Regions from separate parts of the Streptomyces sp. NPDC014995 genome, predicted to be linked through region 2. Evidence: predicted binding sites of a transcription regulator. Region 2 holds the regulator's gene; the other holds the start of a gene.
What was found. Region 2 encodes HrcA, which represses chaperone genes, less so after heat shock. Its sites were predicted from a motif close to TTNGCACTCNGNNNNNCNGAGTGCNAA; they were not measured.
Positions count from the first base shown of each region.

Region 1: groL (chaperonin GroEL) is a predicted target of HrcA. The motif match lies at 1,523-1,549, and genes of this name have one in related genera.

Region 1 covers NZ_JBIBVX010000012.1:184,385-187,794, reverse strand. Annotated here, with positions in the region: gene thrC (threonine synthase) at 1-294, shown strand, start outside; gene ACF1A1_RS24315 (MoaD/ThiS family protein) at 409-684, shown strand; gene ACF1A1_RS24310 (cold-shock protein) at 1,137-1,340, shown strand; gene groL (chaperonin GroEL) at 1,713-3,335, shown strand.
Region 2 covers NZ_JBIBVX010000020.1:13,815-17,224, reverse strand. Annotated here, with positions in the region: gene ACF1A1_RS32855 (DUF3097 domain-containing protein) at 1-570, opposite strand, end outside; gene ACF1A1_RS32850 (MBL fold metallo-hydrolase) at 602-1,336, opposite strand; gene hrcA (heat-inducible transcriptional repressor HrcA) at 1,501-2,517, shown strand; gene dnaJ (molecular chaperone DnaJ) at 2,518-3,410, shown strand, end outside.

The sequences.
Region 1 (3,410 bases), on a different contig from region 2:
CTCGACATCGCGCGCCGCACGGGCGGCGCGGTGGAGGACGTGACCGACGAGCAGATCGTTGACGCGATCAAGGTGCTGGCCCGGACCGAGGGCATCTTCGCCGAGACGGCGGGTGGCGTGACGGTCGGTGTGACCCGCAAGCTGATCGAGAACGGTCTCCTCGACCCGACCAGGACGACGGTGGTCCTCAACACCGGTGACGGTCTCAAGACGCTGGACGCGGTGGCGGGTACCGGGCTCACGGCGACGATTCGTCCGAACCTGGAGTCGTTCCGCGAGGCTGGTCTCGCGTAACAGATCGTCGTCCGCCCGCGGGCCGGTGGGGCTGGTAGCGCCACGCGGCCGAGCCGCACGTCGACACAGCCCACGCGCCCCTGAGGCCGTTCACCCGACCGGAGGTCACCCGTCATGAGCGTCACCGTCCGCATCCCCACCATCCTCCGCACCTACACGGGCGGCCGGGCCGAGGTCCCGGCGGAGGGTGCGACCCTCGCCGAGGTCATCGCCGACCTGGAGAAGAACCACACCGGTATCGCCGCGCGCGTGCTGGACGACCAGGGCAAGCTGCGCCGGTTCGTCAACGTGTACGTGAACGACGACGACGTCCGCTTCGAGCAGGGGCTGGAGACGGCGACCCCGGACGGCGCCGGCGTCTCGATCATTCCGGCCGTCGCGGGCGGCTGACCCGCGGTCAGTACCCGCCGGTAGTAACCGTCGGTAACAGTGATTACCGAGAGTTCATCGAATTGCCCCCTCCGTAAGAGAAGCGGAGGGGGCAATTCAGTGTGATTGAGCGCGGTACAGTTGGGGAACGCGCCGCCTTTCGCATGCCGAACGCATATGAGTTCCGGCTTCGCATGCGATGAGAAGTAGCCAAAGTGTGCAGGTATTTTGCGCCTTTCGTTCCCTTTGTGGGGCCCGACTTGCCCTGAATCCGGGCGAATTCTCACCATATTCCGGACCGTCGACGTCCAGAATTCTCGTCCGATTGACCTGTTGCAGAGGGCAGTTGGACAGATACATTCGGCCGCGGTCGACGCGTTCCGGCGCACGCCCCCAACCAACTGGGGGGTGAGGTCTGACCCGGGTCCGCGAAGTGTGGATCTGTGCAAGGGCCAGTAATAGGGGAGTTAGGCATGGCTCAGGGCACCGTCAAGTGGTTCAACGCGGAGAAGGGGTACGGCTTCATCGCGGTCGACGGTGGTGCGGACGTCTTCGTCCACTACAGCGCGATTCAGATGGACGGCTACCGCACCCTGGAAGAGGGCCAGCGGGTCGAGTTCGAGATCTCGCAGGGCCAGAAGGGCCCGCAGGCCGACATGGTTCGCGTCACCGCCTGAACATTTTCAGCGAAGGGCCCGCATCCCGACGGGGATGCGGGCCCTTCGTGCTGCCCGGCCGCGCCGTCCGTGCCGCTCCGGCGGGGTGTGGCGCCCCCCTTCCGTGTGCCGCGTACGCCTTCCCTCCGTTCGCCCGGGGGTGTTCGCGGGCGGCTGAGAGCCGCCCGGCTTCCCCCGAGGCGCTTGCACTCGGCAGGGGCGAGTGCTAATCATTGGCGTTAGCACTCTGAAGGTGAGAGTGACAACGAAGGACCGGGTCGGTGAGGCCCGCAGGCCGGGTGGGGCAAGGAACCACGAGGCGTGCGAGCCGTCCGTCGCGGGCGCGGGCGCGGTCCGAAGGAATCACCCCCAGTCCTGGAGGGACCACTTCACATGGCCAAGATCATCGCGTTCGACGAGGAGGCGCGGCGCGGCCTCGAGCGCGGCATGAACCAGCTCGCGGACGCCGTCAAGGTGACCCTCGGCCCCAAGGGCCGCAACGTCGTCCTCGAGAAGAAGTGGGGCGCCCCCACGATCACCAACGACGGTGTCTCCATCGCCAAGGAGATCGAGCTCGAGGACCCGTACGAGAAGATCGGCGCCGAGCTGGTCAAGGAAGTCGCCAAGAAGACGGACGACGTCGCCGGTGACGGTACGACCACCGCGACCGTTCTCGCCCAGGCGCTGGTCCGCGAGGGTCTGCGCAACGTCGCCGCCGGCGCCAACCCGATGGCCCTGAAGCGCGGTATCGAGAAGGCCGTCGAGGCCGTCTCCGCCGCCCTGCTGGAGCAGGCGAAGGACGTCGAGACCAAGGAGCAGATCGCCTCCACGGCCTCCATCTCCGCCGCCGACACCCAGATCGGCGAGCTCATCGCCGAGGCCATGGACAAGGTCGGCAAGGAAGGCGTCATCACCGTCGAGGAGTCCCAGACCTTCGGTCTGGAGCTGGAGCTCACCGAGGGTATGCGCTTCGACAAGGGCTACATCTCGGCGTACTTCGCGACCGACATGGAGCGTATGGAGGCCGTCCTCGACGACCCGTACATCCTGATCGCGAACTCCAAGATCTCCAACGTCAAGGACCTGCTCCCGCTCCTGGAGAAGGTCATGCAGTCGGGCAAGCCGCTGCTGATCATCGCCGAGGACGTCGAGGGCGAGGCCCTGTCGACCCTGGTCGTCAACAAGATCCGCGGCACCTTCAAGTCCGTCGCGGTCAAGGCCCCGGGCTTCGGTGACCGTCGCAAGGCCATGCTGAACGACATCGCCATCCTCACCGGCGGCGAGGTCATCTCCGAGGAGGTCGGTCTCAAGCTCGAGAACACGACCGTCGACCTGCTGGGCAAGGCCCGCAAGGTCGTCATCACCAAGGACGAGACCACCATCGTCGACGGCGCCGGCTCCTCCGAGCAGGTCGCGGGCCGCGTGAACCAGATCCGCGCCGAGATCGAGAACAGCGACTCCGACTACGACCGCGAGAAGCTCCAGGAGCGCCTGGCCAAGCTCGCGGGCGGCGTGGCCGTCATCAAGGCCGGTGCCGCCACCGAGGTGGAGCTCAAGGAGCGCAAGCACCGCATCGAGGACGCCGTCCGCAACGCGAAGGCGGCCGTCGAGGAGGGCATCGTCGCCGGTGGTGGCGTGGCCCTGCTCCAGGCCTCCCAGGTCTTCGAGAAGCTCGAGCTGGAGGGCGACGAGGCCACCGGTGCCGCCGCCGTCAAGCTGGCGCTCGAGGCCCCGCTGAAGCAGATCGCGGTCAACGCCGGCCTCGAGGGCGGCGTCGTGGTGGAGAAGGTGCGCAACCTGACCCCGGGCCACGGCCTGAACGCCGCGACCGGCGAGTACGTCGACCTGGTCGCCGAGGGCATCATCGACCCGGCCAAGGTGACGCGCTCCGCGCTGCAGAACGCCGCGTCGATCGCCGCGCTGTTCCTCACCACCGAGGCCGTCATCGCCGACAAGCCGGAGAAGTCCGCGGCCCCGGCCGGCGGCGGCATGCCGGGCGGTGACATGGACTTCTGATCCTTCGAAGCCTCCGGGGCTTTCGAGGATCGGTCCGGTCCGTTCGTACCGAGGGCGGCACTCCCTGTTCCGACA
Region 2 (3,410 bases):
CGGGTGGCCGACCACCAGGGCGTGCTCACTCGTCACCGACCGGGCGATGCGCCACTCCTTCGTGCCCGGGACCAGGTGGTCCACCAGGACGCCCAGCCGGGCATCCGGGCCGGGTGCGAATTCGGCCACGATCGACGGCAGGTCGTCCACGCCCTCCAGGTACTCCACGACCACGCCCTCGATGCGCAGGTCGTCGCCCCAGACCTTCTCCACCAGCTCGGCGTCGTGCCGGCCCTCGACGTAGATGCGGCCGGCGCGGGCCACGCGGGCGCGGGCGCCGGGGACGGCGACCGAACCGGATGCGGTGCGGGTGGGACGTACCGGACCGGCGGAAGGTCTCACCAGCGTCACCGCCCGGCCCTCCAGCAGGAAGCCGCGCGGTTCCAGCGGGAACACGCGGTGTTTGCCGAAGCGGTCCTCCAGGGTCACCGTGCCCGCCTCGCAGCGGATCACCGCGCCGCAGAAGCCGGTGCCGGGCTCCTCCACCACCAGGCCGGGCTCCGCCGGGACCTCGGGGACGGGCCGCTGCTTCTTCCAGGGAGGGGTCAGGTCGGCGGAGTACTGGCGCATTCGGATGACGATAGGAGAAGCCCGGACGCGATCACGGCGACACGCCGAAACGGGCCGCCAGCGCCTCCCGCTGCGCCCGTACGAAGGCCGCGTCCACCACCGCCCCGTGACCGGGCACGTACAGCGCGTCCTCGCCGCCGAACGCGAGGAGACGGTCCAGGGCGGCCGGCCAGTGGGACGGTACGGCGTCGGGGCCGGCCTGGGGTTCGCCGGACTCCTCGACCAGGTCGCCGCAGAACACCACCTCCGGCGAGCCCGGCACCAGGACCGCCAGGTCGTGGGCCGTGTGGCCGGGGCCCACGTTCGCCAGCAGGACCTGCCGGCCGGCGCCCAGGTCGAGGGTCCACTCGCCGGAGACCAGGTGGCGGGGGCGGACGAGCGTGTCCACGGCCTCCGCCGCCGCCGTCTCGTCGAGACCGTGGCGCACCGCGTCCGCGCGCAGCTCCTCGGCCCCGCGGCCCTTCCGGGTGAGCACCGACTCCGCGCCCACCGCCGCGAAGACCTCCGCGCCCGCGAACGCCGCCGCCCCGAAGACGTGGTCGAAGTGGGGATGCGTGAGCGCGAGATGGGTCACACGGTGGCCGGCGAGCTCCTCCGCCCGCATCCGCAGCCGCGCCCCCTCCCCGAGGCTCGACCCCGCGTCGATCACCAGGGCCGCGTCCGCCCCGACGACCAGCCCCGCCGTGCAGTCCCACACCGGCAGCCGGCAGCGCCCGACGCCGGTCGCGACCCGCTCCCACCCGAGCTCTTCCCAAGTCACCGTCATACGGCGACGCTAGCGGGGGACACCCCGCGCGGCACGGTGCGGCGGGACCGACCTTGCCCCGGGCGTACCCCACGGCCGTACACTGGGCCGGGGAACGCTGGCACTCGGAAGTGAAGAGTGCCAGGCGAGGCGCCAAGGGGACGACTTTCTGGAGGTGTGCGCGCATGCTGAGTGAACGACGGCTCCAGGTACTGCGCGCCATCGTCCAGGACTACGTCGGCACCGAGGAGCCGGTGGGCTCCAAGGCGCTCACCGAGCGGCACAACCTCGGCGTCTCCCCGGCGACGGTCCGCAACGACATGGCCGCCCTGGAGGACGAGGGGTACATCGCCCAGCCGCACACCAGCGCGGGGCGGATTCCCACGGACAAGGGGTACCGCCTCTTCGTCGACAAGCTGGCCGGCGTCAAGCCGATGACGGCCCCCGAGCGGCGGGCCATCCAGAACTTCCTCGACGGCGCCGTCGACCTCGACGACGTCGTGGCGCGGACGGTACGGCTGCTCGCGCAGCTCACCCGGCAGGTCGCCGTGGTGCAGTACCCGTCCCTGACCCGGTCCACCGTGCGGCACGTGGAGTTGTTGTCGCTCGCGCCCGCCCGGCTGATGCTCGTGCTGATCACGGACACCGGCCGGGTCGAGCAGCGGATGGTGGACTGCCCGGCGCCGTTCGGCGAGGCGTCCCTGGCGGATCTGCGGGCGCGGCTGAACAGCCGGGTCGCGGGCCGCCGGTTCGCGGACGTGCCGCGGCTCGTGGAGGACCTGCCGGACGCCTTCGAGGCGGAGGACCGCGGCACGGTCTCGACGGTGCTCTCCACCCTGCTGGAGACCCTCGTCGAGGAGAACGAGGAGCGGCTGATGATCGGCGGCACCGCCAATCTCACCCGCTTCGGACATGACTTCCCTCTCACGATCCGGCCCGTCCTCGAGGCGCTTGAGGAGCAGGTCGTGCTCCTCAAGCTCCTTGGCGAGGCCGGGGATTCGGGCATGACCGTACGCATCGGTCACGAGAACGCCTACGAGGGACTCAACTCCACGTCGGTGGTGTCGGTCGGCTACGGTTCGGGCGGCGAGGCAGTCGCCAAGCTCGGCGTGGTCGGACCGACCCGCATGGATTACCCGGGAACGATGGGAGCGGTACGCGCAGTGGCACGGTACGTCGGACAGATCCTGGCGGAGTCGTAGGTGGCCACGGACTACTACGCCGTTCTCGGCGTGCGCCGCGACGCGTCGCAGGAAGAGATCAAGAAGGCCTTCCGGCGGCTCGCACGCGAGCTGCACCCGGACGTCAACCCGGATCCGAAGACCCAGGAGCGGTTCAAGGAGATCAACGCCGCCTACGAGGTGCTGTCGGACCCGCAGAAGAAGCAGGTCTACGACCTCGGCGGCGACCCCCTCTCGCAGGCGGGCGGCGCCGGCGCGGGCGGCTTCGGGGCCGGTGGCTTCGGCAACTTCTCCGACATCATGGACGCCTTCTTCGGTACGGCGTCCCAGCGCGGGCCGCGCTCACGCACCCGTCGGGGCCAGGACGCGATGATCCGGCTGGAGATCGACCTCGACGAGGCCGCCTTCGGCACGACCAAGGACATCCAGGTCGACACGGCGATCGTCTGCGCCACCTGCAGCGGTGAGGGCGCGGCGCCGGGCACCACCGCCCAGACGTGCGACATGTGCCGCGGTCGTGGCGAGGTGTCGCAGGTGACCCGGTCCTTCCTGGGCCAGGTCATGACCTCGCGCCCCTGCCCGCAGTGCCAGGGCTTCGGCACCGTGGTCCCCACTCCGTGCCCGGAGTGCGCGGGCGACGGACGGGTGCGCTCCCGCCGGACCCTGACCGTGAAGATCCCGGCCGGGGTCGACAACGGCACCCGCATCCAGCTCGCCGGCGAGGGCGAGGTCGGCCCCGGCGGCGGTCCCGCCGGTGACCTCTACGTCGAGATCCACGAGCTGCCGCACGCGCAGTTCCAGCGGCGCGGCGACGACCTGCACTGCACGGTGACCCTCCCCATGACGGCGGCGGCCCTCGGCACGAAGGTGCCGCTGGAGACGCTCGACGGTCTGGAGGAGGTCGACATCCGGCC